Regions from separate parts of the Streptomyces sp. NBC_00271 genome, predicted to be linked through region 3. Evidence: riboswitches for the same ligand, from Rfam matches in the RefSeq annotation. Region 3 holds a riboswitch; each other region holds the start of a gene.

Region 1 (3,267 bases), 1.5 Mb from region 3:
GACGAACTGTGCCGGTACGCCGTCCTGTTCGGCGACCCGCAGCTCGCCCTGACGGCCGTACAGCGCGTCCTGGACATCACGGCCGAGGAGGTCCAGGAGGTCGCGAAGGCCCGCCTGCGCCCCGACAACCGCGCGGTGCTCGTGTACGAGCCGGTCGCTGCCGGCACCACCGAAGAGGACGAGGAGGCGGCGAAGTGACCGAGCTCGCCACCATGGACTTCCACCCGCAGCCCCAGGCGGGTCAGCCCAAGCCCTGGGCCTTCCCGGCGCCCGAGCGCGGCACGCTGGACAACGGCCTGACCGTGCTGCGCTGCCACCGCCCCGGCCAGCAGGTCGTCGCCGTCGAGGTGTTGCTCGCCGCGCCGCTCGAGGCCGAGCCCGCGGGCCTCGACGGCGTCGCCACGATCATGGCGCGCGCCTTCTCCGAGGGCACCGACAAGCTCTCCGCCGAGGAGTTCGCCGCCGAGCTGGAGCGCTGCGGCGCCACCCTCGACGCGCACGCCGACCACCCCGGCGTGCGGCTGTCGCTCGAAGTGCCCGTCTCGCGCCTGCCCAAGGCGCTCGGGCTGCTCGCCGACGCCCTGAGGGCACCGGCGTTCGCGGACAGCGAGGTCGAGCGGCTGGTGCGCAACCGGCTCGACGAGATCCCGCACGAGACGGCCAACCCGGCCCGGCGGGCCGCCAAGGAGCTCTCCAAGGAGCTGTTCCCGGCGACCTCGCGCATGTCGCGCCCGCGCCAGGGCACCGAGGAGACCGTCCAGAAGATCGACTCGGCGGCCGTACGCGCCTTCTTCGACAAGCACGTACGTCCCGCCACGTCCACCGCTGTGATCGTCGGCGACCTGACCGGCGTCGACCTCGACGCGCTGCTCGCCGAGACGCTCGGCGACTGGACCGGTTCGTCCGCCGAGCCGCGCCCCGTGCCGTCGGTGGCCGCCGACGACACCGGCCGTGTGATCATCGTGGACCGCCCCGGCGCGGTCCAGACGCAGCTGCTCATCGGCCGCGTCGGCGCCGACCGGCACGACCGTGTGTGGCCCGCCCAGGTGCTCGGCACGTACTGCCTCGGTGGCACCCTCACCTCGCGCCTGGACCGCGTCCTGCGCGAGGAAAAGGGCTACACCTACGGTGTGCGGGCGTTCGGCCAGGTCCTGCGCGCCGCGCCGGACGGAACCGGTATCGCGATGCTCGCCATCAGCGGCTCCGTGGACACCCCGAACACCGGCCCGGCGCTCGACGACCTCTGGAAGGTGCTGCGCACCCTCGCCGCCGAGGGCCTGACGGACGCCGAGCGCGACATCGCCGTACAGAACCTGGTGGGGGTGGCGCCCCTCAAGTTCGAGACCGCGGCGGCCGTCGCGGGCACGCTCGCGGACCAGGTCGAGCAGTACCTGCCGGACGACTACCAGGCGACGCTGTACCAGCAGCTCGCCGCGACCGGCACCGTGGAGGCCACCGCGGCCGCCGTGAGCGCCTTCCCGGTGGACCGTCTGGTGACCGTCCTCGTCGGCGACGCCGCGCAGATCCAGGAGCCCGTCAAGGCCCTCGGAATCGGTGAAGTGACCGTCGTTCCGGCGGAGTAGAGGTTCAACGGAGCGTGACTCCGTAGGGCCCGGGTGACTGAAGAGTCGCCCGGGCCCCTTTTTGATCGGATTTCCGCTCGGGTCTTCGCGCGGACTTCATCCCCAAGATGTCCGTATTGGTAGGGAGGTTGCCCGTCTGCCCTGTGGCATGCACTACAAAAGCCGTGATCCGTTTGTTGATTGAAAGACGCCCCGTCTAGCGTCGGTGCGGCTGTTCGTCAGGCAGTGCGCCGCGCCCGCGGCACCGGACAGTCATCGCCGAGTCCCCGTACGGCGCGAGCCAGGGGAGCCGGGGACCCACACGTAGTCCCTGGGGTGAATCGGACGCCCTCCCTGGAGGGAGTCCGTAGGAGACCTTCCTGCTCCGAACCCGTCAGCTAACCCGGTAGGCGAGAGGGAAGGAAAGGATCAGCCCCTACATGGCGTTCACCTGTGGCCCCGGGAAACACCGCCGTCCGAGCCGCGTGAAGCGCTCCACCACGAACGCCGTCGGCGTCGCCGCGCTCACCACCACCGGTGTCATCGGAACCCTGGCCGCTCCGGCACTCGCCGCGGACGCCTCCGTCGAGCAGACCGGGCTGACCCAGGCCGTCACCCTCGGTGACAGCGTCGCCGCCCAGATCGACGCGCAGGCCGCCGCCCAGCAGCGCGCCGCCGACGAGGCCGCCGCGCGCAAGAAGGCCGAAGAAGCCGCGCGCAAGAAGGCCGCCGAGGAGGCGAAGAAGGAGCGCGAGGCCAAGGAGCGTGCCGCCCGCGCCGCCGAGCGCAAGCGCCTCAACACCTTCGTCCTGCCGATCACCGGCTCGTACATCTCCACCGGCTACAAGACCGGCGGCAGCCTCTGGTCCTCCGGCAGTCACACGGGCGTCGACTTCCACGCCGCCTCCGGCACCTCGGTCCACGCGGTCGGCTCCGGCACGGTCGTCACGGCCGGCTGGGGTGGCGCGTACGGCAACCAGATCGTCCTGAAGATGCACGACGGCACCTACACGATGTACGGCCACCTGTCGTCCATCGGCGTCTCCGTGGGGCAGACGGTCACCCCGGGCCAGCAGATCGGCCTCTCCGGCGCCACCGGGAACACCACCGGGCCGCACCTCCACTTCGAGGCCCGTACGACGGCGGAGTACGGCTCCGACATGGACCCGGTCGCCTACCTCCGCTCGCACGGCGTGAACGTCTGACGCTCGCACACCCCGAACGCCTGACGACCGGCGTCAACACTTCCGAAGCCCCGGCTCCCCTCAGCCGGGGCTTCGTCGTTTCGAACGGCTGTCTGTCCAAAAAATATCCATGGATTCCGGCCCGCCATCGGAAATTCCAGTTCTCTGCAATAGAGTCGCTGAACAAGCGTCAATCGACCGCGTTTCGCGGGGATTAAGGCGGAGGTCCGGTCATGCGCATTCCCGCGCACTCGGTATGCACGGCGATCCGTGACGACATCGTCGCGGGTGTCTACGAGCGCGGCAGCCGGCTCACCGAGGAACTGCTCGCGCGACGCTACGGCGTCTCGCGGGTCCCCGTGCGCGAGGCCTTGCGCACGCTGGAGGCCGAGGGCTTCGTCGTCACCCGTCGGCACGCGGGCGCGTGCGTCGCGGAGCCCACCGAGCAGGAGGCCGCGGACCTGCTCGAGATGCGCATGCTCCTGGAGCCGCTGGGCGCCGCGAGGGCCGCGCAGCGGCGT
Region 2 (3,267 bases), 1.7 Mb from region 3:
TCGAGCGCGAGCGCGATCTGCTCGCCGGGGATGTAACCGGCCTGCTTGATGGCCTCGAGGATGAGGTCGAGCGCGGCGCGGTTCGACTCCAGGTTCGGGGCGAAGCCGCCCTCGTCGCCGAGGCCGGTGGACAGGCCCTTGGTCTTCAGCACCTTCTTGAGGGTGTGGTAGACCTCGGCACCCCAGCGCAGGGCCTCGGAGAAGGACTCCGCGCCGATCGGGGCGATCATGAACTCCTGGATGTCCACGTTGGAGTCGGCGTGCGAGCCGCCGTTCAGGATGTTCATCATCGGAACGGGCAGCAGGTGCGCGTTCGGGCCGCCCAGGTAGCGGAAGAGGGGGAGGTCGGACGCCTCGGAGGCGGCGTGCGCGACGGCGAGCGAGACGCCGAGGATGGCGTTGGCGCCGAGCGAGCCCTTGTTGTCGGTGGCGTCCAGGTCGAACATCGCCTGGTCGATCAGGCGCTGCTCGGTGGCGTCGTAACCGACGAGCTCCGGGCCGATCTGCTCGATGACGGCGAGGACGGCCTTCTCGACACCCTTGCCGCCGTAACGGTTGGGGTCACCGTCACGGAGCTCGATGGCCTCGAAGGCGCCGGTGGACGCGCCGGACGGAACGGCGGCACGACCCGTGCTGCCGTCGTCGAGGCCGACCTCGACCTCGACCGTGGGGTTGCCTCGGGAGTCCAGGATTTCCCGGGCTACGACGACGTCGATGGACGGCACGAGCATCTCCTTCTGGGATGTGACGCGGGTACGCGGAGCCTGTGATGGCTTCGCGACATGAGCCTAACCGCCCCGGGGGGATCGGCCAGCCGGTCGCCCACCCCTTGGGCAGAACTGAACGTACACATTGTTCCAGAACGGAACAAAAACGGGTACGGAAATCCGGGTACGAAATGCTCGGCGCGAAGTGCTGGAGACGAAAGACCCCGCTCCGGCGCGTACGGGGGAACACGCACCGGAGCGGGGAGCCCGTGGGGACGGGGGTGACCCTCACCGGGGTCTCCAGTGTGGAGACCCCTTTTATGCGGGACCTGTCATTCAGCCGAGGTGAAGCTGCCGATCATCAGCTGAGGTGCAGGCGCTGACCCGGGTAGATGAAGTCGGCGTCCTCGACGATGTCCTTGTTCAGCTTGAACAGCTGCTGCCAGCCGCCCTTGACCTGCTTCTTCTCGGCGATCGAGCTGAGGCTGTCACCCTTGACGACCTTGTACTCGCCGTCGCCCTTCTTGACCTTCTTGCCGGTCGGGGTGGAGACGGTCTTCTCGGCGGCCGGGCGCGACGCCGAACGGGAGGCCGCGGTGTCCGTCGAGCGGGTGGTGGTGCTGGTGCTCGGCGAGCTGTTCGACGAGGAGCTGTTCGAGGAGGACGAGGTCGACGGGGCGCTCGCACCGCCGGTGTACGCGGCGCTCGACAGGCCCGTGCCACAGGTCGGCCAGGCGCCCTTGCCCTGCGCGGCGAGGACCTTCTCGCCGACGGTGATCTGCTGGGACTTGGAGGCCTGGTTGGCGGTCGCGGCGTACGCGGTGCCGCCGTACGCGGCCCAGGTGGAGGCCGAGAACTGCAGACCGCCGTAGTAGCCGTTGCCGGTGTTGATGGACCAGTTCCCGCCGGACTCGCACTGGGCGACGGCGTCCCACTGGGAGGCGGTGGCGGCGGAGGCGTTGCCGGCCGCCATCAGCGGAGCGGCGATGGCGACACCGGTGACGCCGGCGAGCGTGGCGACACGCGTGGCCTTGGACGGACGGCGGTGCTTGCCCTTGCTGGAAAACAGCATGGAGAGATCCCCTCACCGACGCCTGCGAGGTGAGCTGTCGGGTTCGGGCGGGTGAGTGCCCGGCCGTGCGCTCTGAGCGCTCGGCTTCACCCCAAGCCGCTCCCGGTCAACTACCGGGCGCGGCGCATACCTTGGGTCCCCCGCTCCTGCCTACGGCGCTGACGCGTCGACTGTTCCCGTACGGCCGTTGGCAGGATTCGGCGTTGACGACCATCGGGGCCCGCTGTGGCGAGCGGTGACGACCGTAAGCAGGCGATCGGCTGAATTCCAAAGACGATCAGGGCCTTTGAGATCCATCTCTCACTCGCGCCAAACCGGACATTACACAGCGAACCATGACGCGAACTGCCCCTACTTTTCGCCCGATTCAGCACCAACTGCAAGGCTCTGACCGGGAAGGATGAGGTTCGGGTCGACGCCGACCGTCTTCTTGTTCGCGTCGTACAGCTCGGCCCATCCGCCTTCGAGGTCAAGGGCGTCCGCGATGGTCCAGAGATTGTCTCCGGCGCGCACGACGTAGGAGCCGTCGACGGCCTCGCGGGAGGCGCCGGCGCCTCGCGAGGCGTGCCGCCCGGAGGAGTCGTCGCTACGGCCGTCCACGGCGCTGTCGGTGGTGTTCTCGTCCGCGGTGCCGCCACGGTGGCGCCCCGCACCGGTCGTCGCGTTCTCGGACGTACCGGAAGAGTCGCCGCCCTGGCCGGAGTTGCCCGAGTCGTCGCTCTTCGTCGTTTCCGTGTCGGAGCCGTCCGCCCCCTGGGTGTCACCGCCGGCGTCGGCCTTCGTCGTGTTCTCGGTCGCCTTCGAGGACGAACCGGACGAAGACGAATCGGACTTCGAGCCGGACGAGCCGGAAGAGCCGGAAGAGCCGGAAGAGCCGGACGGAGTCGAAGTCGCGGACGAAGTGGACGAATCGGATGAACCAGATGAGTCCGATGTACTGGACGAGTCGTTCGCCACGCCCGTGTCGACCAGGATGTCGCCCGAGTGCTTGCTCAGCCCGGAGAGCGGTCCGCAGGTCGGCCAGGCGCTGAGGCCCCGGTCGTCGAGGAGCTTCTCGGCGATGGCTATCTGCTGCGAGCGGCTGGCCTCGTCGGCGCTCGACGCGTAGGCGAGACCGCCGTACTTCTCCCAGTCCGCCTGGCTGATCTGGAGCCCGCCGTAATACCCGTTGCCGCTGTCGGCACTCCACTGGCCGGCGCTCTCGCACTCGGCGACCCGGTCCCACGTGGTGCCGTCGGCCGCGCTCGCGCTGGTGGCACCGAGCAACGGGATCGCGATGGCGGATCCGGTCACTCCTGCCGCGACGATGAGGGCTGGGGCCTGACGGGGGCGACGATGGCGGCCGTTCCCGGAGAGCATGCGGAAGCCTTTCACGTGACAGCAGGTGACTACGCGACGTGTGAGTCGCGTTGACGAGTGAACGTATCCGCACCCGAACGCTTGTCACAAGTCGATGCAGCGTAGATCACGTGAAGATCACAGAGTTGA
Region 3 (3,267 bases):
GCGCCACCGCGACGACCTGTGGACGGAGCGGATCAGCAAGGTGTTGCTCCGTCACCCGTCGCTGTCCGACGACGAGTTGGCGTCGGCGGCCCGGGGTGTGGTGGGCTCGCTGGCCACCGTCACCATGTCGGGGCCCGGGACCGTCGAACTCCAGCCATGCGGCGTGACCAAGGCAACCGGTCTGGCGCTCGCCGCCGCCCACCTCGGTCTCACCCCCGCCGCCACCATCGCCTTCGGCGACATGCCCAACGACATCCCCATGTTCGACTGGGCCGCCCGGGGGGTCGCCATGGCCAACGCCCATCCGGAGCTGAAGGCGGTGGCCGACGAGGTGACGTTGTCGAACGAGGACGACGGGATCGCGGTGGTGCTGGAGCGGCTGTTCCCGTGCCGGTCGGATCGGTTCCGGGAGTCCGGAGAGCCCGGTGGGTCCCGGCAGCTCTCCGAGTCTCTCCGACCTCATCAGCCGTATCAGCCGCATCAGCCCCGGCAGTCGTACCAGCCCTACCGGCCCAACCAGCCCCACCAGTCCTGTCAGTAGGCCCCGTTGACGTTGTCGATCGAGCCGTACTTGTGCGCCGCGTAGTTGCAGGCCGCCGTGATGTTCGCGACCGGGTCGTAGGGGTTCATCGACGTGCCCGGCACGTGGTAGGCCTTGAACGTGGGGTCGATGACCTGGAGCAGGCCCTTGGAGGGGATGCCGGCCTTGGCGTTGGAGTCCCAGTTGTTGATGGCCAGGGGGTTTCCGGAGGACTCGCGCATGACGTTGCGGTGGATGCCGTTGTAGGTGCCGGGAATCTTGTTGCGGGCCATGATGTCCAGCGAGTGCTTGATCCATCCGTCGAGGTTGTTCGCGTACGTCTTCGACGTGGTGGGCGCCGTCTTAGCCGGGGTCTTCTTGGCGGGGATTTGGACGGTTTTGGTGCCCACGGTCAGGGTGAGGCCCGGACGGAGCGTCGTCGGGTTGGGGCCTATGACCGCGCGGTTGGCGGCGTACAGCTTCGCCGCGCCGCCGCTCTTGGGGTACTTCTGCGCGATCTTGGCCAGGGTGTCGCCCGCGACCACCTTGTACGTGATGAGCTGGACATCAGTGGTGGTGGCCGTGGCGGCCTGCGCGCAGGCCGCGCTCACGAGCGGAAGGGCGAGTGTGACTCCGCCCATTCCCGCGGCGAGGATGCCCCGAGTGAGCATGCCGTGGATCTTGAAGCTGCGGTGCTTGCCTCGTGCGGACATGGCGAATTCCTCTCCGGCGCCTGCGAAGTGAGCTGTCGGGTTCGGGCGGGAGCTGCCCGGCCGCACGGTGTGTGCGACTTCACCCCTAGCCGTTCCGGTGTCCGGATCGGCGGCTTACCTGGGTCCCCCGCTCCTGCCGTGCGTGTGTGTGGGTGGCTGGGATGTTCCGGTCGGCGGCAGGATTGGGCGGTCCGTCCGGATTGACGTGAACGTATGCGAGAGCACATGTCCGGAACAAGCCCTCATTTCCCGGTGTAGATCGCTTTCACCTGGGCAATACGAGGGAGAAAATGCCCGATTAATCCGGAACGTGACACTCAACTTGCCTTATGCAAAGGGGGAGTCGTCAAGACGGGATAAAGAGCCCACCCTGTATGGGAGTGACCCAATTCACGCGACCAAGCAGAAATAAAGCGGCACTGGCGGCAAATCGGACATCACGCCTCGAGTGTCCAGGCCGGTGAGTCCGCGGGCGGAGCCGGGCGGACCTCCCCCGCGGACAGGTCCGTGTCGAGGTCGTCGTCGGGGAGCCGGCCGGCGTTGGGGTTGAAGTAGAGGCCGTAGGCCCAATATTCGGGGAGTTCGTGGCGCATCAGGTCCGGGTGGGGCCCGAACTCCTGCCCCGCGTAAGCCCTGTTGGTCCTCGTCACCGCCTCGGCCCGGGGGATTCTTCGCTCCCACGTCCGATGGAAGACCACCTCGTTGCCGTCCTTGCGGATCAGCTCGTTCGAGGTGACGAACTCCCGGGCGTCGCAGCTGAGTTCGGAGCGTGTCTCGACCCGGGCGTCCCAGGGCGGCTCCGGGCGGTGCAGACGGATCGACGTCGTCGAGAGGTACGGGCGGAGAGCGGGTTCGGCTCGTCGATGGTGTACGCGCCCGGGTCCGACTCCCTTGCTCGCACCGGAAGTTCGAGGGAAGACACGTCCTCCGTAGAGCCCGGTTTCCAGGAGACCGCCTGGTCGGGGCCCTAGCGCGCTGACAGGTTCAGAGCACCCCGGGTCACCAGCGTCGAGGAACCGTCGGCAGCGACGTCGGCGGAGGCGGACCCTGGGGCGCCCCGGGGTCCAGGTCCCCCCGGGACCTCGAACTCGAAGCGGGCCGACCTCGCGCCCTCCTCCCGCTGGTTCGGCGGCAGGCCCGCGTCGTTCCCGACGGGGCGGAAACGGCCCGCGTCCACGCCCGTGTGCTGAGGGGAGCGCACCAGCACGGTGCGCCCCGCAGCGCGTACGCGATCGGGGTCGCGGAGGGGGAGGGTCAGGCGGTGTCGCCCACCCAGCGGCCGGGGAGGGACGGGTACGTCGTCGCCGGGGGGTGCCGCGGCCATGACGTCACGGTTGCTCACGCCGGGGTCGGACTGTTGATCACACCGAGGTCGGGATGGCCGATCGCGTCAGGGTCCGGGTCCGGGCCTGACCCGGCCCTTGACCCCGACGCGATCGGCCGGCCTGAGCCAGTAGTCCCACCACCCCGGCGTCTCCTGGAGGAAGCCGATCGCCGGGCCCGGCGGCAGGCCTCGGTCCGGGTCCCTCCGTATCCCCATCCTCGCGATCCCCCGTCCTCGCACACACTGGCGTGGCGCCAGTACGCGTCCCGGGTCGGGTGGGACAGCCACGTACAGCCACCTACAGCCACGTATGGATGAACGGCTCCACCGTCTCCAGGCGCTTCACCCACATGGCGCGCCACACTCGCCCTCCCCATACGGGTCCGTCGGCACGCCCTCCGAGTTGCCGTGACCGCGGGCATCCACCCGGACGGACGCGTAGCCGTGGCCCGCGTACCAGGGGTGGAGCTGCCAGTCGCGTGGCGCGGTCCGGTCGGTGAGCCGGTCCGGGAGATATTCGAGGAGCGCGGGGACGGGCGCGTCGGTCAGCGGGCGCCACACGCGCGCGTGCAGGCGGATGCCGTCCGGGAGCGGGATCCACAGATCCTCGTGAGTCGTCTCGTGGGAGAAGGGCGTACGGATGTGCATGCTCATCACGGTCACATCCGGTCATATCGACCGATCGGGAACATACCGCCCGTGATCCCGTA

What was found. A riboswitch is a leader RNA that binds a small molecule or an ion and turns the genes downstream of it on or off. The one in region 3 is predicted to bind cyclic di-AMP.
Region 1: linked by a shared signal. The riboswitch ahead of OG798_RS37975 (M23 family metallopeptidase) and the one ahead of OG798_RS31125 (LysM peptidoglycan-binding domain-containing protein) in region 3 are both predicted to bind cyclic di-AMP.
Region 2: linked by a shared signal. The riboswitch ahead of OG798_RS23800 (LysM peptidoglycan-binding domain-containing protein) and the one ahead of OG798_RS31125 (LysM peptidoglycan-binding domain-containing protein) in region 3 are both predicted to bind cyclic di-AMP.

Annotation. Positions count from the first base shown of each region.
Region 1 is NZ_CP108070.1:8,382,064-8,385,330, forward strand. It holds gene OG798_RS37965 (M16 family metallopeptidase) at 1-198, shown strand, start outside; gene OG798_RS37970 (M16 family metallopeptidase) at 195-1,583, shown strand; cyclic di-AMP (ydaO/yuaA leader) riboswitch at 1,830-1,990, shown strand; gene OG798_RS37975 (M23 family metallopeptidase) at 2,003-2,767, shown strand; gene OG798_RS37980 (GntR family transcriptional regulator) at 2,980-3,267, shown strand, end outside.
Region 2 is NZ_CP108070.1:5,188,260-5,191,526, forward strand. It holds gene eno (phosphopyruvate hydratase) at 1-731, opposite strand, end outside; gene OG798_RS23800 (LysM peptidoglycan-binding domain-containing protein) at 1,069-1,779, opposite strand; cyclic di-AMP (ydaO/yuaA leader) riboswitch at 1,784-1,947, opposite strand; gene OG798_RS23805 (LysM peptidoglycan-binding domain-containing protein) at 2,131-3,072, opposite strand.
Region 3 is NZ_CP108070.1:6,842,869-6,846,135, forward strand. It holds partial or broken gene OG798_RS31120 (HAD family hydrolase) at 1-388, shown strand, start outside; gene OG798_RS31125 (LysM peptidoglycan-binding domain-containing protein) at 535-1,233, opposite strand; cyclic di-AMP (ydaO/yuaA leader) riboswitch at 1,238-1,398, opposite strand; gene OG798_RS31130 (hypothetical protein) at 1,671-1,931, opposite strand; partial or broken gene OG798_RS31135 (CocE/NonD family hydrolase) at 2,204-3,205, opposite strand.